Linked DNA regions of Halopiger aswanensis. The main gene of each other region encodes a partner of the protein of the gene in region 5 in a complex. Links are inferred from orthologs where the notes say so. Each region holds a gene or a part of one and is shown on either strand. Other genes may lie near its edges.

Evidence for each region.
Region 1: ATJ93_RS13375 (region 5) and ATJ93_RS14790 share a complex: the UniProt entries of both Methanocaldococcus jannaschii proteins name them as parts of the RNA polymerase complex. The link is inferred for Halopiger aswanensis from one-to-one orthologs.
Region 2: ATJ93_RS13375 (region 5) and ATJ93_RS00415 share a complex: the UniProt entries of both Methanocaldococcus jannaschii proteins name them as parts of the RNA polymerase complex. The link is inferred for Halopiger aswanensis from one-to-one orthologs.
Region 3: ATJ93_RS13375 (region 5) and ATJ93_RS08720 share a complex: the UniProt entries of both Methanocaldococcus jannaschii proteins name them as parts of the RNA polymerase complex. The link is inferred for Halopiger aswanensis from one-to-one orthologs.
Region 4: ATJ93_RS13375 (region 5) and rpoB share a complex: the UniProt entries of both Methanocaldococcus jannaschii proteins name them as parts of the RNA polymerase complex. The link is inferred for Halopiger aswanensis from one-to-one orthologs.

The regions. Positions count from the first base shown.
Region 1 is NZ_RAPO01000003.1:170,982-175,189, reverse strand. Bases 1,293-4,208 are described here. They hold ATJ93_RS14790 (DNA-directed RNA polymerase subunit B''), read left to right. Parts: upstream 1,293-1,918; coding sequence 1,919-3,499; downstream 3,500-4,208. Other genes in these bases: rpoB (DNA-directed RNA polymerase subunit B), read left to right, coding at 3,503-4,208; ATJ93_RS14795 (DNA-directed RNA polymerase subunit H), read left to right, coding at 1,691-1,918; ATJ93_RS14800 (hypothetical protein), read left to right, coding at 1,293-1,412. Also shown: more of ATJ93_RS14800, read left to right, coding at 1-1,292. UniProt on the Methanocaldococcus jannaschii protein: DNA-dependent RNA polymerase (RNAP) catalyzes the transcription of DNA into RNA using the four ribonucleoside triphosphates as substrates. The Rpo2 subunit (Rpo2N and Rpo2C in this organism) is implicated in DNA promoter recognition and in nucleotide binding.
Region 2 is NZ_RAPO01000001.1:86,589-90,553, forward strand. The notes cover bases 788-3,460. They hold ATJ93_RS00415 (DNA-directed RNA polymerase subunit L), read left to right. Parts: upstream 788-1,813; coding sequence 1,814-2,107; downstream 2,108-3,460. Other genes in these bases: ATJ93_RS00410 (rhomboid family intramembrane serine protease), read right to left, coding at 788-1,653; ATJ93_RS00420 (hypothetical protein), read right to left, coding at 2,171-3,058; hisF (imidazole glycerol phosphate synthase subunit HisF), read right to left, coding at 3,166-3,460. Outside these bases: more of ATJ93_RS00410, read right to left, coding at 1-787; more of hisF, read right to left, coding at 3,461-3,965. UniProt on the Methanocaldococcus jannaschii protein: DNA-dependent RNA polymerase (RNAP) catalyzes the transcription of DNA into RNA using the four ribonucleoside triphosphates as substrates.
Region 3 is NZ_RAPO01000002.1:310,520-314,544, forward strand. Bases 500-3,232 are described here. They hold ATJ93_RS08720 (DNA-directed RNA polymerase subunit N), read left to right. Parts: upstream 500-1,635; coding sequence 1,636-1,830; downstream 1,831-3,232. Other genes in these bases: ATJ93_RS08705 (50S ribosomal protein L18e), read left to right, coding at 500-785; ATJ93_RS08710 (50S ribosomal protein L13), read left to right, coding at 782-1,231; ATJ93_RS08715 (30S ribosomal protein S9), read left to right, coding at 1,225-1,623; ATJ93_RS08725 (DNA-directed RNA polymerase subunit K), read left to right, coding at 1,846-2,025; eno (phosphopyruvate hydratase), read left to right, coding at 2,033-3,232. In the rest of the region: more of ATJ93_RS08705, read left to right, coding at 432-499; more of eno, read left to right, coding at 3,233-3,244; rpsB (30S ribosomal protein S2), read left to right, coding at 3,241-4,025. UniProt on the Methanocaldococcus jannaschii protein: DNA-dependent RNA polymerase (RNAP) catalyzes the transcription of DNA into RNA using the four ribonucleoside triphosphates as substrates.
Region 4 is NZ_RAPO01000003.1:169,273-172,161, reverse strand. It holds rpoB (DNA-directed RNA polymerase subunit B), read left to right. Parts: upstream 1-474; coding sequence 475-2,304; downstream 2,305-2,889. Other genes in the region: ATJ93_RS14780 (DNA-directed RNA polymerase subunit A'), read left to right, coding at 2,314-2,889; ATJ93_RS14790 (DNA-directed RNA polymerase subunit B''), read left to right, coding at 1-471. UniProt on the Methanocaldococcus jannaschii protein: DNA-dependent RNA polymerase (RNAP) catalyzes the transcription of DNA into RNA using the four ribonucleoside triphosphates as substrates. The Rpo2 subunit (Rpo2N and Rpo2C in this organism) is implicated in DNA promoter recognition and in nucleotide binding.
Region 5 is NZ_RAPO01000002.1:1,316,576-1,320,723, forward strand. What follows is about bases 502-3,357. They hold ATJ93_RS13375 (DNA-directed RNA polymerase), read left to right. Parts: upstream 502-1,568; coding sequence 1,569-2,147; downstream 2,148-3,357. Other genes in these bases: ATJ93_RS13365 (translation initiation factor IF-2 subunit gamma), read left to right, coding at 502-1,118; ATJ93_RS13370 (PIN domain-containing protein), read left to right, coding at 1,146-1,568; spt4 (transcription elongation factor subunit Spt4), read left to right, coding at 2,150-2,347; ATJ93_RS13385 (GTP-dependent dephospho-CoA kinase family protein), read left to right, coding at 2,487-3,020; ATJ93_RS13390 (hypothetical protein), read left to right, coding at 3,111-3,320. Also shown: more of ATJ93_RS13365, read left to right, coding at 1-501; ATJ93_RS13395 (geranylgeranyl reductase family protein), read left to right, coding at 3,405-4,148. UniProt on the Methanocaldococcus jannaschii protein: DNA-dependent RNA polymerase (RNAP) catalyzes the transcription of DNA into RNA using the four ribonucleoside triphosphates as substrates.

The DNA.
Region 1 (4,208 bases), on a different replicon or contig from region 5:
CCGCGGTCGTCGTCGCGGTCGCGTTCCTGTTCGTCGGCGGGCCGTCGCTGTTTTTCACTCCCACAAGCGACGAGGTGGCTTCCGACCCGGCGATCGAGTCCGGATCCGAACCCGAACCGGAACTCGTCTCACTCGAGGACAGCGACAGTCGGTTCTGGCCGTACTTAAGCGCACAAACCGCCCACGAGAAGCGGAGTCCGATCAACGTGATCGTCCGCGGCGAGACCGACGAGATCGTCCGCCTGTTAGCCGAACACGGGGACGGCGACTGGAACGAGACGGCCGAGGACCACCTCGAGTCCGGCGACCTCGTCGGCGCGGCCGATAACGAGACCGAAACCGAATCCGGGAACGAGACGATTCCGGCGGAGGCACCCGACAACAGTTCGGTGCCGCCCCCGGAGCCGAACGCGACGGCCGAAACCGACGCTCCGCGGGCAATCGCGCCGACTTCGATTCCGTGGTCGCAGGCCGACGGCGCAACCCGGTACGCCTACCTCGATCCGGGGCCCGACGAGGAGGGGTACTGGACCACCGAGACCCTCCAACTCGAGGACGGCGAGTACTACGGCCACCGCTATCACATCCGCGCGTACGAGAGTCCCAACCCCGACGATCGGTGGGTCGTCATGCAGACCCACTCGGAGCACTTCGACTGGTTTACGCTGCGCCACCGCGTCCACGGCTCCGCCCAGGCCCAAGCGCGACTCGAGGCGGATCTGATGGCGATTCCCTCGGTCGACATCCAGGAGGACGTCCAGCGGATCTACCTCGGGAACGCTCGCGGGTCGGACGCCGACGGCTGGGCGACGCGGGTCGATCTCACCGCGATGGCGATCCTGCCGGTCGCCCTCGGACTCGCGGCGCGGCGGGACGCGCGCTCGACGACCCGTCGCGAGCGGTTCCGCGAGCGAGTCGCCGCCCACGTGACCGAGACCGATCGGGCGCGACTGGCGGCCGCCGCCGAGCGGGTCGACGCACGCCACCTCGTGCTCGCCGCGACGATTCTCGCGATCGTCCTCGGCGTCCGTATCGCCGGCATCGCCCTGGATCGGACCGTCGACGCGCTCACGGCGCACATGATCGCAGGGCTGTTGTATCCGTTCATCGCCGTCGGACTCCCGGTCGCGGCCTACGCGATCGCGAGCGGCCTCGAGCGGCGACTCGACGCCGCCCTCGCCGCGTCGCTGTCGCTCGCGGTAGCGATCTGGCTCGACTACGCGCTGCTGGGCGTCGACGTGTTACCGGTCGACGTCATCCTCCAGCGGATGCTCGTGGTCGCCGCGCTGGGACTGATCGCCGGCAGCGCGGTCGGCCGGGCGACGCGGGACGGTCGACTCAACGATCTGCTCGTCGTCGGCGCCGTCGGGTGGATCGCCGTCCTCGCCGGGACGCTGCTGGGATATCTGTAGCCCGTCGCGTCCGTTCCCGTCCGCCGCTGCCGTTCTCGAGCGGACCGCTTTGGGACCCCGACGAACCGAATGTCAGTTACTCGCACGACCCACAAGGAATTTAACCGATAGTCAGGTACTCTCAGACGTGCTCGGTCGTTCCGGACCGGATCGGCCGGCCGGGTAGCCGTGCTTGTGGGTCGAGTTAGTAACCGTTAAATGCCTCCCGCCGGTATCTAACTGTAGTATCTCGTGACAGCCGCTTCTCTCCCGATAGCCGACACGCACACCCACAACACATGGTAGACGTAAGCCAACACGAACTCGTACCCGAGCACACCGTCCTCGAGGAGGAGACGCTCGAGGAGGTGCTCGACGAGTACGACATCGATCGTACAGATCTGCCGAAAATCAAGCGCAACGACCCCGCTCTCCCCGACGAAGCGGAGGTCGGCGACGTCATCAAGATCGTTCGGGACTCACGGACAACCGACCAGGCAGTCGTATACCGACTCGTGGTGGAATAAATGGCAATGGAACTGGATCGCGACACGCGGCGGGAAATTTCGCGCGAATACTTCTCGAGGGAACGGCTCGCTGAACACCACTACCGCTCCTTTAACTCCTTCCTCAACCGGGGGATGCAGGAGGTCGTCGACGAGAAGGAGACGATCGACACTGACATCGGCGACAAGGAAGGCGAGGAACCGGTTCACGTCGAACTGGGCGACGTGCGCGTCGTCACCCCTCGCGTTCGGGAGGCCGACGGCTCCGAGGAGTTGCTGTATCCGCAGGAAGCGCGCCTGCGTAACATCACCTACTCCGCGCCCGTCTTCATGGAGATGTCCATCGTCAAGGGCGAGGAGGGCGACGAGCGCGTCGTCGACTCGACGGAGACCAAGATCGGTCGGATGCCGATCATGGTCGGCTCCGAGAAGTGTAACATCGCCGGCTTCTCCGACGAAGAACTCATCGAGATCGGCGAGGACCCCGCCGACCCCGGCGGCTACTTCATCGTCAACGGCTCCGAGCGAGTCCTGATGACCAGCGAGGACCTCGCACCGAACAAGATCCTCGCGGAGTACGACACCAAGTACGGCGACGAGATTCAGGTCGCCAAGACCTTCTCGCAACGCCGCGGCTACCGCGCGCTCGTTCTCTGCGAACGGACCCGGGACGGCCTGCTTGAGGTTTCGTTCCCCTCGGTCTCGGGATCGATCAACTTCGTCACCCTCGTGCGTGCGCTGGGGCTCGAGTCCGACGAGGAGATCGTCCACAAGGTCTCGAACGACCCCGAGGTCGTCAAGTACATGCTCGAGAACCTGGAGGAAGCGGAAGTCCAGACCGAGGAGGAAGCCATCGAAGCCCTCGGGAAGCGGGTCGCCTCCGGCCAGGGCAAGAACTACCAGCTCAAGCGGGCCAACTACGTCATCGACCGCTACCTTCTCCCGCACCTCCACGAGGACGGCGTTCCGGAGGAGGACGTCCGCATCAACAAGGCTCACTACCTCTGTCGGATGGCCGAGGCCTGCTTCGAGCTCGCGCTCGGCCGCCGCGAGGCCGACGACAAGGACCACTACGCCAACAAGCGGCTGAAGGTCTCGGGCGACCTGATGAAGGACCTGTTCCGGACCGCGCTGAACAAGCTGGCCCGGGACGTGAAGTACCAACTCGAGCGCGCCAACATGCGTAATCGGCAGCTTTCCGTTTCGACCGTCGTTCGGTCGGACGTCCTGACCGAGCGCCTCGAGCACCCGATCGCGACGGGCAACTGGGTCGGCGGCCGCTCGGGCGTCTCCCAGCTGGTCGACCGCACCAACTACATGGGGGTTCTCTCGCACCTGCGGCGCCTGCGCAGCCCGCTTTCGCGCTCGCAGCCGCACTTCGAAGCGCGGGACCTGCACGCGACCCAGTGGGGTCGCATCGGCCCCTCCGAGACCCCGGAGGGACCGAACTGTGGCCTGGTGAAGAACTTCGCCCAGGCCGTCGAGCTCTCGCAGAACATCGAGGACGAGCAGGCGTTGAAGCGCGAACTCGCCTCGATGGGCGTCGAGGGCATTCCGGGCATCGACAGCATCGAACGATCGACATCCGCGGCGGACGACTAATCCATGAGCAGCCAAGAACGCGAAGCCAAAGTCTACGTCAACGGGTCGCTGGTGGGAACACACCCGAACCCGAACGAGTTAGCCGAACAGATCCGCGAAGCGCGCCGTATCGGCGACGTCAGCGAGATGGTCAACGTCTCGGTCAAGGACCGTACCCGAGAGGTCATCATCAACGCCGACGCCGGCCGCGCACGACGCCCCCTGCTGGTCGTCGAGGACGGCGAACCCCGTATCTCCCAGGAGGAGATCGAGGCGATGGAGGACGGCGACCTCGAGTTCAGCGACCTCGTCGACCACGGGTACATCGAATTCATCGACGCCGAGGAGGAAGAGGACATCCTCGTCGCCGTCGACGAAGACGACCTGACCGAGAAGCACACGCACCTCGAGATCGACCCCTCGCTGATGTTCTCGATCGGTGCGGGGATGATCCCCTACCCCGAGCACAACGCCAGTCCGCGTATTACGATGGGGGCGGGGATGATCAAGCAGTCGCTGGGCCTCCCGTCGGCTAATTATCGGATCCGGCCGGACACGCGCCAACACCTGCTGCACTACCCGCAGCTCTCGATGGTCAAGACCCAGACCACCGAGCAGATCGGGTACGACGACCGGCCCGCCGCGCAGAACTTCGTCGTGGCCGTCATGAGCTACGAGGGGTTCAACATCGAGGACGCGCTGGTCATGAACAAGGCCAGCGTCGAGCGCG
Region 2 (3,965 bases), on a different replicon or contig from region 5:
GATCAGGACGTCGGCCATCGACCCCGCCGATTCGTGGACGACCGCGGACTCCTCGCCCGCCTCCCACATCCGGATCTGGTACACCGGTTCGTTGCCGACCGGCTCCCAGCCGACGCGTTCGACGTGGACCGTCTCGCGCCAGCCGGGGCCGCCGACCGCGATGGTCTCCTCGCCGGTGAACGAGAGCCGCTGACTCGTGACCGCCTCCATCCAGATGTTCCGTCGCTCGCTCGAGACGATGACGCCGCTGGCCTCGAGCCCGCTGTCGTCGACCACCGCGTCGATGCCGATGCCGGAGACGAGTTCGTTCTCGACCTCCTCGCCGTACTCGATCGTGTAGTCCTGAATGCGGATCGCGTCGCTCGAGGCCTCGGTCGACTCGTAGACGGCGAGGTTGACCGGGATCGCCGTCCCGGCCAGCACCGCGAGCACGAGGAGAACGACCAGAAACGCCGAACTGCGCCGCGTCGCGTCCGCCAACGGCGACCGGTCCGAGTCGTGCGTTCGTCCGCCGCCGGCGAGTTCGCGGATCCGCTCGAGTCGCCTCGGGCCGCGGTCAGTGCCTCCGCCGTCCGCACTGTGGGGCCACGCGCCGGCGGCGATCTCGAGCGGTCGATCGACGAGCGACTTCGAGCGACGGTCGTCTTGACCCCGCAAGCGTGCGACGAACCGACCGACGCGCCGTGGGACGACCGGCTTATCGGATCCTGCTAGCGCGACCGTGATCACCAGCGCGAGGACGGTGACGATGACGACGCCGGGACCCCGAAAGAGGATAAAGGAGTTCCCCTCGCCGTACCAGTAGATCTGCCACAGCCCCCGCGAGAACGCGAAGACCAGGATCGCGATCCAGACGTGGAGTGCGTTCGGCCGGCGGTCGCGGCGCTCGAGGACCACCGCGCCGAGGACGAGTCCGATGAAAAAGCCGAGCGCGTGCCCCTGGATCGCGATGCCGGCCCACCCTGGTGCGGTCGGCGGACTCTGTTCGACGACGTGGACGTACACCGGGTTTCGGATCGCGCGGTAGATCGTCAGCAGGACGCTCTGTAGCCCGATCGCCGCGATGAGCGTCGCGATCGGGTAGTGGACGATCGCGAAGGCGATGATCGCGAAGACGACCCCGGAAAAGCCGATGATCGGGCCGAGCGCGAACACGCTCGTGAGCAGCCCGACGCCGATGACCGCGAGCGGAAAGAGCACGAGGGCCCGGATCCACGGGTTCGTTCGCCACCGCTCGAGGAAGCGGCGGCCGTCAGCCGTCGGGTCGACGTCTCGATCGGGTGTGTAGTGACCCCAGGCGTACTCGGCGATCGGCGCGGCGACGACGGTCCCCGCCATGTTGCCGACGAGATGGCCCAGGTCGGCGTGGGAGAACGCGGCCGTCGCCAGCCCGAACGGATAGAAGAACGACCACGCCCGGTACGGAATCGTCACCGGATCGCTGACGTCGGTGACACCGTCCTGGACGAACAGGTAGACGCAGACGACGAACGCGACGACGACCAGCGTTCCCCACGGCACCCCCATGACGAGCCGCTCGCCGGCTACGTCGCGCCAGCGGCGGGCCGGACGGTCGAGCCGACTGACGGTAGCGAGCGAGAGGGCGACCGTCGCCGCGAGGGCAGTTGCGAGCGCGACCGCGGTCCAGCGCATATCCCTGTGGTGCGACCGCACGCCCATATACCGTTCGCTGTCCGCCGTTCGTCCGTAGACCCCGCCGCCGGTACCCGTCTCACTTCGAGCGACCGGTACCCGCGATCGAGGGCTGCCCGCCTTCGAAAGGTACAAGCGGCCGACGGCCGGATACAGGGGTATGGAACTGCGGGTCACCGAGAGCACCGAGGACGAACTCTCGATCGAAATCGCGGGCGAGGATCACACGTTCATGAACGTCCTCAAGGGCGCACTGCTCGAGCACGAGGACGTCAGCGCAGCGACCTACGACGTGAACCCCGAACAGTCGGGCGGTCAGACGGAGCCGATCCTGACGATCAAGACCGAGAGCGGCGTCGATCCGCTCGAGGCCCTCGAGGAAGCTGCTGTCGACGTCCGCGAGAAGGCGATGTCGTTCCGCGAGACGTTCGAAGACGCTGCGCAGGCGGCGTAATCGGCTCCGGTTTTCGTTCGGATTTCTCCTCTCTATCGCGTCGCAACAGTCGGCGGAGACGCCTCAGCACGTCGCGTAGAACCCGTGAATTTCTCCGTCGTCCGTGACGTGCAGATCGAGTCCTTCTGCGGAGAGGTCGCCGCTCGAGCCGCTGTCGGCCGTCGGTCGGAGGGCATCGGCGATCTCGGCTGCGAGGTCCGATTCGTCGTCGTAGCCGTCGATATCCTCCTCGAGTTGCGGTAACTGCACGGCGACTACGTCCTCGGCCGCACAGTCGACGCCGAACGCGTCGGGATCGGCCGGCTCGGGGTTCGCGTCGCCGTAGTCGCTCGCGATGAGGGCTCGATTCCAGTACTCGGCGAACGCCGCGAGGTCGGCGTCGTAGGTTCGCGAATCGGCCGCACCGCGATCGGTCTCGAGTTCCTCGTGGACCAGTTCCGCCGTCCGATCGAGGTCGATCCCGCCGGCCTGACTCCCGTTTCCGGGTGCGTCCGGCGGCGACGGCGGCCCGATTCCCGGCAGCACCGACGGCGGCACGATGCCGGTCGCGAACAGCGCGACGACGAGCCCGATGACGACCAGAATCGGCGCGTACGGCTTCGCCAACTCGAGCCAGCTCGGCGTTTCGAGCTCCCGATCGATCTCGTCGTAGGTCTGTTCGGTTTGCTCGAGGTCGGGATTGCCGCAGCGAGAACAGGGCGGATTGTTCCTGACGTGATCCCGCCCGCAGTTCGGGCATCGCCAGACGTACTGGGTGCCGGTGTCGACGGTTCCCGGTGTGGCGCCGTCGAGTTCGTCGGGCGCACCGCTCGTGCCCGCACCGCCGTTCGCGTTGCTCGAGTCCTCGTCCGCGCGGACGACGGCCTTCTCGAAGACGTTGTGCCCGCATTCGTCGCAGGGTGGGTCGTTCTCCGCGTGAGGCTTCCCACACCAGGTGCACCGCCACTTCACTGCTTCTAGCGGTTGACTGCGAGAGAATAAGCGTGTCGGGTCGATGGCACGACGGCACGACGGCACGGCCACGACGGCGTAGCCGTCACGACCCGTCGAACGCGACTTCAGAGCCGGACCGGCACGCCGCGTTCGTCCAGATACTCCTTGGTCTCCTCGATCGAGTAGTCGCCGAAGTGGAAGATCGACGCCGCCAGCCCGGCGTCCGCGTCGGCCTCGGTGAACACGTCGTACATGTCCTCCGGACCGCCACAGCCCGAGGAGGCGATGACCGGCGTGTCGACGGTCTCCGAGACCGCCGTCGTCAGCGGGAGGTCGTAGCCGTCCTTGGTGCCGTCCTTGTCGATCGAGTTGACGAAGAGTTCGCCCGCGCCGCGGGATTCGGCTTCGGCGGCCCACTCCATGACGTCGATGCCGGTCCCCTCGCGGCCGCCCTTCTTGGTGCACTCGAACCAGCAGGACTCGCCGTCGACCTCGACGTAGTGTTCGCCTCGCTCGTCGTACCGGCGCTTGGCGTCGACGCTGATGACGATACACTGGCTGCCGAAGGCCTTCGCACCCTCGTTGACGAGTTCGGGGCGCTCTAAGGCGCCGGTGGTAATCGAGACCTTGTCCGCGCCGGCGCGGAGGGTTTCCTTGATGTCCTCGGTGGTGCGGATGCCGCCGCCGACGGTCAGCGGAATGAAGACCTCGTCGGCGACGTCGCGGACGACGTCCAGCATGGTCTCGCGGCCCTCCGCGGAGGCGGTGATATCGAGGAAGACGAACTCGTCGGCCCCGGACTCGTTGTACGCCTTGGCCATCTCGACGGGGTCGCCGGTGTACTCGAGGTCCTCGAAGTGGACGCCGGTGTAGACCGCCGGATCCCCGTCTTCGTCCAGGTCGACGTCGATACACGGGATGATTC
Region 3 (4,025 bases), 1.0 Mb from region 5 along the record:
GATATGACCCGACGCCCCCGACCCACCGTGTCTGCGTGTCTGCACGAGGACGGCAGTGTCCGTTCCGGCGCCGTGAGCCGCGAGGCCGGGACGGCAGCCTCCTCGCTCGATGGAATCGAAAGGGGTTTGAAGGGGCGACGGGTACACGGAAGTGCGAGCAGGGATAGCCAAGTCAGGCCAACGGCGCAGCGTTCAGGGCGCTGTCTCGTAGGAGTCCGCAGGTTCAAATCCTGCTCCCTGCATCAACCTCACTTCCGTTTCTCTCACATCGGTACCACGCGACCGACGAGCAGTGTGACCGTCCAGGATCGACGTCGATCCCACGGCCGCAGTGCTCGCGTCGTCGGTCGCCGGTATTGCAGTCACAATCACTACAGTCGCGGTTGCCGCATGACGCGTCGCAACCGCTCGCAGTTATTTGGAGGATACCAATGAGTAGCAAAACGAATCCGAGGCTCAATGATCTCATCGCCGAGCTGAAGTCGACGTCCCGCGAGACGGACGCCGACGTCTGGCGAGACATCGCGGATCGACTCGAGAAGCCCCGGCGTACCCACGCTGAGGTTAACCTGGGCCGCATCGAGCGATACGCACGCGAAGAAGAGACCGTCGTCGTTCCCGGCAAGGTGCTGGGTTCGGGCGCACTGCAGAAGTCGGTCACCGTCGCAGCCGTCGACTTCAGTTCGTCGGCCGAGACGAAGATCGATCAGGTCGGCGAGACCGTACAGCTCGAGCAACTGCTCGAAGAGAACCCCGAAGGATCCGACGTGCGGGTGATCGCATGAGTGTAAACATTTCCGACTTCGACGCCGACGTCGTCGTCGACGCCCGAGACTGCATTCTCGGTCGCGTCGCCAGCGAGGTCGCCCAGCGCGCGCTCGACGGCGAGCGCGTCGCGGTGGTCAACGCCGAGGACGCGGTCATCACCGGCGACAAGGAAGACATCTTCCAGACCTACCGCAAGCGACTCCAGCTCGGCTCCGACAGCGGTCCCTACTACCCGAAGCGACCGGACACGATCTTCAAGCGGTCCATCCGGGGCATGCTGCCGTACAAGAAGCCGCGCGGTCGCGAGGCGTTCGAAAACGTCCGCGTCTACGTCGGCAACCCCTACGAAGACGAGCAGGACGCCCAGATCCTCGAGGGGACGTCGCTGGATCGACTTTCGAACATCCGCTTCGTCCACCTGGGCGAAGTCGCAGACCAACTGGGTGCTAACGTCACATGGTAACCAACACGAGTGGCAAGAAAAAGACGGCCGTCGCTCGCGCCACCGTGCGCGACGGAGAGGGTCGCGTGCGAATCAACTCCAAGCCGGTCGAGCTGGTCGAGCCGGAAATGTCCCGGCTCAAGATGCTCGAGCCGTTCCGCATCGCGGGAGAGGACCTGCGAAGCGAGATGGACATCGACGTCCGCGTCGAGGGTGGCGGTATCAGCGGGCAGGCAGACGCCGTCCGCACCGCGATCGCACGCGGCATCGTCCAGCACACCAACGACGCCGAGCTCCGGGACGCGTTCATGGAGTTCGACCGCTCGCTGCTGGTCAACGACGTTCGCCAGTCCGAACCGAAGAAGTGGGGCGGCCCCGGTGCGCGGGCCCGCTACCAGAAGTCCTACCGCTAAGGTGATCCAATCATGATGGTACCGGTCCGGTGTTTCACCTGTGGCAACGTCGTCGGCGAACACTGGGAAGAGTTCGACGAGCGAGCCAACGAGGGCGACGAGGACCCACAGAAGGTTCTCGACGACCTCGGTGTCGACCGCTACTGCTGTCGGCGGATGCTCGTCAGTCACACCGACCTCGTCGACGTCGTCTCCCCCTACCAGTAACGCACCACCCAACCTATGCAACAGCAACGACACAACCGCTACGAGAAGGCGCGAATCCTCGGTGCGCGAGCGCTGCAGGTGTCCTACGGGGCGCCCGTGCTGATCGAGACGGATCAGACGCAGCCGATCCTGATCGCCGCCGAAGAGTACGACGCCGGCGTGTTGCCCTTTACCGTCAAACGAGGGAACGAGTGAGCGTAGTATGACGCTAATCACCGACATTCGACTCCGACGGATCCTCGACTCGCGCGGCAACCCGACCGTTGAAGCCGACGTCGTCACCGAGAGCGGCGGCTTCGGCCGCGCAGCAGCACCGAGCGGTGCCAGTACCGGCGAGTACGAAGCCGTCGAGCGACCGCCGACCGAGGCGATCGCCGCGGCCCGCGAACACGCCGTCCCCCGCCTCGTCGGGGAGGCCTACGCCGGCAACCAGCGCGAGGTCGACTCGATCCTGCGCGCCGCCGACGGCACGGACGACTTCTCCGAGATCGGTGCCAACAGCGCGGTCGCTATTTCGATGGCCGCCGCAAAGGCCGGCGCCGACGTGCTCGGCGCCCCGCTGTTCCAGCACTTAGGCGGCACCTTCCGCGGAGAGAACTTCCCGACGCCGCTCGGTAACGTCGTCGGCGGCGGCGAACACGCCGCCGACGCGACCGACATTCAGGAGTTCCTCGCGGCACCCGTCGGCGCACCGAGCGTCGAGGACGCCGTCTTCGCGAACGCGGCCGTCCACGCCGAAGTCGCCGACCTGCTCGAGGAGCGCGGACATCCCTCCGGCAAGGGTGACGAGGGCGCATGGGCGCCCTCGATCGACGACAGCGAGGCGTTCGAAATCGTCGACGAGGCGGTGTCGACGGTGCAGGACGACGTCGGCTTCAACATCGGCTTCGGCCTCGACGTCGCGGCCGCCGAGATGTACGACGCCGACTCGGAAACCTACGAGTACGAGTCCGCCGGCGTCAGCCGCGACACCGAGGAACAGATCGAGTACATCGCGGAGCTGGTCGACGAGTACGACCTCGTCTACGTCGAGGACCCGCTCGATGAGGACGACTACGACGCCTTCGCCGAACTCACCGACGAGGTCGGCGACCAGACGCTGATCTGCGGTGACGACCTGTTCGTCACGAACACCGACCGTCTCGTCGACGGGATCGATCGCGGCGCGGCAAACAGCATCCTGATCAAGCCGAACCAGATCGGGACGCTTTCCGACGCCTTCGACGCGATCGAACTCGCCACGCAGAACGGCTACGACTCGGTTATCTCCCACCGCTCGGGCGAGACCGAGGACACGACGATCGCACACCTCGCCGTCGCGACCGACGCACCGTTCATCAAGACCGGTGCCGTCGGCGGCGAGCGAACCGCAAAGCTCAACGAGCTCATTCGAATCGCAGACGACGCGACATGACAGACAACGACACGACCCAAGAAGGGCTCGACGCCGCCGAGGAGGAAATCGACGAGGAGCCAGCCGAAGGGGCTGGCCCCGCCGCCGAGGAGGACGTCGAGCCAGTAGACGAACAGTCCGCAGACGCCGAAGCCGACGAGGCCGAGGCCGACGCCGAAACCGAAACCGAGGAAGACGCCGGTCCCGCCCTCGACGACGACGTGATGTCCGACGAGGAAGCGGACCTGCTGATCCCCGTCGAGGACTACCTCGGCGCCGGTGTCCACATCGGTACCCAGCAGAAGACCTCGGACATGGAGCGGTTCATCCACCGCGTCCGGACCGACGGCCTCTACGTGCTTGACGTCTCCAAGACCGACCAGCGCATCCGTACGGCCGCGGACTTCCTCGCGAACTACGACCCCGAGCAGATCCTGGTCACCTCGAGCCGCCAGTACGGTCGCTTCCCGGCCGAGAAGTTCGCCGAGGCCGTGGGCGCTCGCGCCCGCACCGGCCGCTTCATCCCGGGTACCCTGACGAATCCGAAGTACGACGGCTACATCGAGCCGGACGTGCTGGTCGTCACCGACCCGATCGGCGACGCTCAGGCCGTCAAGGAAGCCATCACGGTGGGCATTCCGGTCATCGCGATGTGCGACTCGAACAACCAGGTCAGCAACGTCGACCTGGTCGTCCCGACCAACAACAAGGGTCGCAAGGCCCTCTCGGTCGTCTACTGGCTGCTCGCCAACGAGGTCCTCGACCGCCGCGGCGCCGAGCCGTCCTACGCCCTCGAGGACTT
Region 4 (2,889 bases), on a different replicon or contig from region 5:
CTGAACAAGCTGGCCCGGGACGTGAAGTACCAACTCGAGCGCGCCAACATGCGTAATCGGCAGCTTTCCGTTTCGACCGTCGTTCGGTCGGACGTCCTGACCGAGCGCCTCGAGCACCCGATCGCGACGGGCAACTGGGTCGGCGGCCGCTCGGGCGTCTCCCAGCTGGTCGACCGCACCAACTACATGGGGGTTCTCTCGCACCTGCGGCGCCTGCGCAGCCCGCTTTCGCGCTCGCAGCCGCACTTCGAAGCGCGGGACCTGCACGCGACCCAGTGGGGTCGCATCGGCCCCTCCGAGACCCCGGAGGGACCGAACTGTGGCCTGGTGAAGAACTTCGCCCAGGCCGTCGAGCTCTCGCAGAACATCGAGGACGAGCAGGCGTTGAAGCGCGAACTCGCCTCGATGGGCGTCGAGGGCATTCCGGGCATCGACAGCATCGAACGATCGACATCCGCGGCGGACGACTAATCCATGAGCAGCCAAGAACGCGAAGCCAAAGTCTACGTCAACGGGTCGCTGGTGGGAACACACCCGAACCCGAACGAGTTAGCCGAACAGATCCGCGAAGCGCGCCGTATCGGCGACGTCAGCGAGATGGTCAACGTCTCGGTCAAGGACCGTACCCGAGAGGTCATCATCAACGCCGACGCCGGCCGCGCACGACGCCCCCTGCTGGTCGTCGAGGACGGCGAACCCCGTATCTCCCAGGAGGAGATCGAGGCGATGGAGGACGGCGACCTCGAGTTCAGCGACCTCGTCGACCACGGGTACATCGAATTCATCGACGCCGAGGAGGAAGAGGACATCCTCGTCGCCGTCGACGAAGACGACCTGACCGAGAAGCACACGCACCTCGAGATCGACCCCTCGCTGATGTTCTCGATCGGTGCGGGGATGATCCCCTACCCCGAGCACAACGCCAGTCCGCGTATTACGATGGGGGCGGGGATGATCAAGCAGTCGCTGGGCCTCCCGTCGGCTAATTATCGGATCCGGCCGGACACGCGCCAACACCTGCTGCACTACCCGCAGCTCTCGATGGTCAAGACCCAGACCACCGAGCAGATCGGGTACGACGACCGGCCCGCCGCGCAGAACTTCGTCGTGGCCGTCATGAGCTACGAGGGGTTCAACATCGAGGACGCGCTGGTCATGAACAAGGCCAGCGTCGAGCGCGCGCTCGCCCGCTCCCATTTCTTCCGGACCTACGAGGGCGAGGAGCGCCGGTATCCGGGCGGCCAGGAGGACCGCTTCGAGATTCCCTCCCAGGACGTCCGCGGGGCCCGCGGCGAGGACGCTTACGCGCACCTCGACGAGGACGGCCTCGTCAACCCCGAGACCGAGGTCGACGAGAACTCCGTCCTGCTCGGGAAGACGAGCCCGCCGCTATTCCTCGAGGAGCCCGACGACATGGGCGGCCTCTCGCCCCAGAAGCGCCGCGAGACCTCCGTTACCATGCGATCCGGCGAGAGCGGCGTCGTCGACACCGTCACCCTCATGGAGGGTGAGGACGGCTCGAAGCTCTCGAAGGTCTCCGTGCGCGACGAGCGGATCCCCGAACTCGGGGACAAGTTCGCGTCGCGACACGGCCAGAAGGGTGTCGTCGGTCACCTGGCGCCCCAGGAGGACATGCCCTTCACCGAGAGCGGGCTCGTCCCCGACCTCGTCCTGAACCCCCACGCCCTGCCGTCTCGGATGACCGTCGGGCACATCCTCGAGATGATCGGCGGCAAACTCGGCTCGCTCGAGGGTCGGCGCGTCGACGGGACGCCGTTCCTCGGCGAGGACGAGGACAAGCTGCGCGAAGGCCTCGAGGAGGCCGGCTTCGAATCCTCCGGCAAGGAGACGATGTACTCCGGCGTCACCGGCGAGAAGATCGAGGCCGAGATCTTCGTGGGCGTGATCTTCTACCAGAAGCTCTACCACATGGTCTCGAACAAACTACACGCCCGCTCGCGCGGTCCCGTGCAGGTCCTGACCCGCCAGCCCACGGAGGGTCGCGCCCGCGAGGGCGGGCTCCGTATCGGGGAGATGGAGCGGGACGTCTTCATCGGCCACGGCGCCGCCATGACGCTGAAGGAGCGCCTGCTCGACGAATCCGACCGCGAGTACATCCCCATCTGTGCGAACTGCGGGATGAGCGCCGTCGAAAACGTCGAGCAACGCCGCGTCTACTGTCCGAACTGTGACGAGGAGACCGACATCCACGAGATCGAGATGAGCTACGCGTTCAAGCTCCTGCTCGACGAGATGAAGGCGCTCGGCATCGCACCGCGACTCGAACTGGAGGACGCCGTCTAACGTCTCACCATGCAAAACAGTACACCAAAAGACATCGGATCGATCAACTTCGGGCTCATGGAGCCCGAGGAGTATCGGGAGATGAGCGCGACGAAGATCATCACCGCCGACACCTACGACGACGACGGGTTCCCCATCGACATGGGGCTGATGGACCCGCGGCTCGGCGTCATCGACCCCGGCCTCGAGTGCAAGACCTGCGGCAAGCACTCGGGTTCCTGTAACGGTCACTTCGGCCACATCGAACTGGCCGCGCCGGTCATCCACGTCGGCTTTACGAAGCTCATCCGCCGCCTGCTGCGCGGTACCTGTCGCGAGTGTTCGCGGCTCCTGCTCACGGAGGACGAGCGCGAGGAGTTCCGCGGCCAGCTCGACGAGTCCCGCAAGCTGGGTCGCGACCTGAACGACGTGACGAAGGCGGCGATCCGCCAGGCTCGAAAGAAGGACCGCTGTCCGTTCTGTGGCGAGGTCCAGTACGACATCGACCACGAGAAGCCGACCACCTACTACGAGGTCCAGCAGGTCCTCACCAGCGAGTACTCCCAGCAGATCGCGGCCGCGATGCAGGGCGAGGAGGACGGCGAG
Region 5 (4,148 bases):
AGATGAAGCGTGGCATCTCCATCAGGCTCGGCTACGCGGACGCGACGTTCCGCCACTGCCCCGACCTGGACGAACCCGAGTGTTACACCGTCGAGGAGGAGTGTCCGGACGGCTCCCCGAGCGAGCCGCTGCGGACCGTTTCGTTCGTCGACGCCCCGGGGCACGAGACCCTGATGGCGACGATGCTCTCCGGCGCATCGCTGATGGACGGCGCCGTGTTGGTCATCAGCGCCAACGAGCCCGTCCCGCAGCCACAGACCGAAGAGCACCTGATGGCGCTGGATATCATCGGGATCGACAACATCGTCATCGCCCAGAACAAGGTCGACCTCGTCAGCAGCGATCAGGCCCGACAGAACTACGAGGAGATCCAGGAGTTCGTCGAGGGTACCGTCGCCGAGGACGCGCCGGTCGTCCCGGTTTCGGCCGGCCAGGAGGTCAACCTCGACCTGCTGATCCAGGCGATCGAAGAGGAGATCCCGACGCCGGAGCGCGATCCCGACGCCGATCCGCTGATGCACGTCGCCCGCAGCTTCGACATCAACAAGCCCGGGACGTCCGCCGCCGATCTGGCCGGCGGCGTCCTCGGCGGCAGCCTCGTCCAGGGCGAACTCGAGGTCGACGACGAGATCGAGATCCGCCCCGGCCGCGAGGTCGAGGAGGGCGGCCAGACGGAGTACGTCCCGATCGAGACGACGATCCGCTCGCTGCAGGCCGGCGGCGAGAACGTCGACACGGCCACGCCGGGCGGCCTGCTCGGCGTCGGGACCGGCCTCGATCCGTCGCTGACGAAAGGCGACGCGCTCGCGGGTCGGCTGGCCGGACCGCCGGGCTCGCTCCCGCCGACCTGGGAGAGTTTCACGATGGACGTCGACCTGCTCGAGCGCGTCGTCGGCGCCGAGAGCGGCGAGACAGTCGACGAGATCAGCACGGGCGAACCCCTGATGATGACCGTCGGGACGGCGACGACCGTCGGCGCAGTCACCAGCGCCCGCGGCGGCGAGTGCGAGGTCAATCTCAAGCGTCCCGTCGCGGCCGAACCGGGCGCGAAGATCGCGATCAACCGCCGCATCGGCGCCCGCTGGCGGCTGATCGGACTCGGGACGCTCAAGGAGTAACACGACGGCCATCGACGACGGACCAGGATGAGTACGGGGACACCGGATCGAACTGGAACCGACACCGGCGCACGGGTCGCGCTCGATACGAGCGCGCTCATGATGCCGGTCGAACTCGACGTCCGCCTGTTCGACGAACTCGATCGGTTGCTCGACGATCTCGAGCCGACCGCGCCCCAGGCCGTCGTCGAGGAACTCCGTCGCCTCGCCGAGAAAGGCGGGACGGAGGGGACGGCCGCCAACGTCGGCCACGATCTGGCGACCGAACGCTGTCTCATCGTCGATACGGAGGCATCGTACGCCGACGACGCCTTGGTCGAACTCGCCCGCGAGGGCAACGTCGACTACGTCGTCACGAACGACCGCCCGCTGCGCGACCGGGTGCTCGAGGCGAGCGTACCGGTAATTGCATTACGCGGGAGAAACAAGTTAGCGATCACTCAACCATAGATGTACAAACGGGTCAGACTAAAGGACACGGTGGAAGTACCGCCGGAGGCACTCGGCGACGTCTCGCCGGACCTCGTGAAGCGACTGCTGCAGGACAAACTCGAAGGACGGATGGACGAGGAGGTGGGGAGCATCGTCTCCGTCACCGAAGTTCACGACATCGGCGAAGGGACGGTACTCCCGAACGAACCGGGCGTCTACTACGAAGCCGACTTCGACGCCGTCACCTTCGATCCGCAGATGCAGGAGGTCGTCGACGGGACGGTCGTCGAGGTCGTCGAGTTCGGCGCCTTCGTCGGGATCGGCCCCGTCGACGGACTGCTCCACGTCTCCCAGATCAGCGACGAGTACCTCGCCTTCGACGGCGAGAACCAGCGGCTCTCCTCCAACGAGTCCGATCGTGCGCTCGGCGTCGAGGACGCCATCCGCACCCGCATCGTCACCAAGAGCATCGACGAGCGCAATCCGCGCGACTCGAAGATCGGTCTCACCGCGAAGCAGCCGGGCCTGGGCAAGCACGCCTGGCTCGAGGAGGAACACGAAAAGCGCGAAGCGACCACCACGACCGAGGGTGAATAACCATGGCATCCGATCGCCTCGTCTGCCGAGAGTGCCACCGCGTGAACGAACCGGACAACGACACCTGCGACGCCTGTAACTCCTCGTCGCTGACCGAGGACTGGGCGGGGTACGTCGTCATCGCCCACCCCGAGGACAGCGAGATCGCCAGCGAGATGCAGATCACGGAGCCGGGCGCGTACGCGCTGAAGGTCCGCTGATCGCGGTTTCGACGCGAACTCGAGGACGAGCCACAGCCACGAAACGCCGACTTCTCCACGCACATCCGTGACCGACGATACCGATCCTGACGTCGACAGAAGCGAAGCCACCGAGGACGCCGAAGGCGACTACCAGCACCTGCTGACGCTGCCCGACGGCCTCCGCGCGGAGCTCAAGGAGCCGATCGGGCCGATCGAGACCGACGCCGAGCGGCTGCTGGCCGACGTCGACGGCACCCTCGTCGCCGTCGGCGACGTCGTCACCTACCACCTGCTCGAGGCCGGCCGCGCGCCCGACGTGGCGCTCGTCGACGAGCGCACCGAGCGCGAGGCCGTCGACGAGGACGTTCGCCGAACCATCACCGCCGAGACCCATCTCGAGGCGGTGAACCCGCCCGCCGAAATCTCGGTGGAGGTCATCGAGGCGCTGCTCGAGGCCCTTTCCCGCGACGAGCCGACGACGATCCTCGTCGAGGGCGAGGAGGATCTGGTCGCCCTGCCGGCGATCGTCGCCGCTCCCGAGGGCGCAAGCGTCGTCTACGGCCAGCCCGGCGAAGGGATGGTCCACGTGCGCGTGACCGACGACCACCGCGAGCGGATGCGGGCGCTGCTCGAGCGCTTCGAGGGCGATACGGAGCGGTTGTGGACGTTGCTCGAGGAACGCGACGAGTAACGAACCGGCGGACGGAGTGTGGCACCGTCGCGGTTTCGACACCCGAAACGAGTGGTTGGATTTATATCATTTATTCGCTAACAGTTCGGCATGGATCTGACAGAACCGACGGTTCGATGGGGAATCGGTCTCTCGGGCGGGCTCGTGATCGCCGTGATTGCGATCCTCTTTCTGGAGGGCACGATGCAGTTGGCCGCGCTCGGGATCGCCGTCCTCGATATGGTGGTGACGCCGTTGATCCTGAAACAGGCCGCGGAAAGCGACGCCGATGGCGTCGGCGAGACCGGAGGCACGCGATAGCAAGGCTGGCGAGCCGACGGGTGCCTTCGACCGTCGCCCCGCCGTTCGACAGGATATTTACCGGCCGACGTGAACGTGACCGACATGTACGATTTCGTCATTGTCGGCGTCGGCCCCGCCGGTGCGCGCTTCTCGAGGCGGGCCGCCGAGAAGGGTTACGACGTGCTGGCGTTAGAGCAGGGGACGATCGGCACCCCCCTGGCCTGCTCGGGCCACGTCAGCACCGACATCTGGGAGTTTACCGGCCGCGGCGCCCGCGATGACCTCTTTCAAAACGAGATCTACGGCGCCCGATTCCACGTCGGCGGCCCGCGCAGCGACGCCTATCCCTTCTACAAGCGCGAGGTCGCCTCGAACGTCATCGACCGCGTCGGGCTGGACCGCCACCTCGCGGACCTCGCCCGCGAGGCCGGCGCGGACGTCCGCGAGGAACACACCGTCACCGACGTCCGCGAGTACCACGATCGCGTCGAGGTCGTCGCGAACGGTCCCGACGGCGTCGTCACCCACGAGGCCCGCATGGTCGCCGGCTGCGACGGCCCGCGCTCGAGGGTCCGGGACGAACTCGACCTTCCGGAACCCGACGAACTGCTCCACGGGGTGCTCGCCTTCTCCGAGGAGGCGGACGACCAGGACTTCGTCGACGTCCACCTCACCCCGCCAACGTTCTTCGCGTGGCGCATCCCCCGCGGCGACGCCGGCGTGGAGTACGGCCTCGCGGCCCCACCGGGCGTGCACGTGAACAAGCACTTCGAGGAACTGATCGACGGCTACGAGGTCGACGTCTCCCACCGCTGTTCCGGTGCGATCCCGATCGGGCCGCCGGAT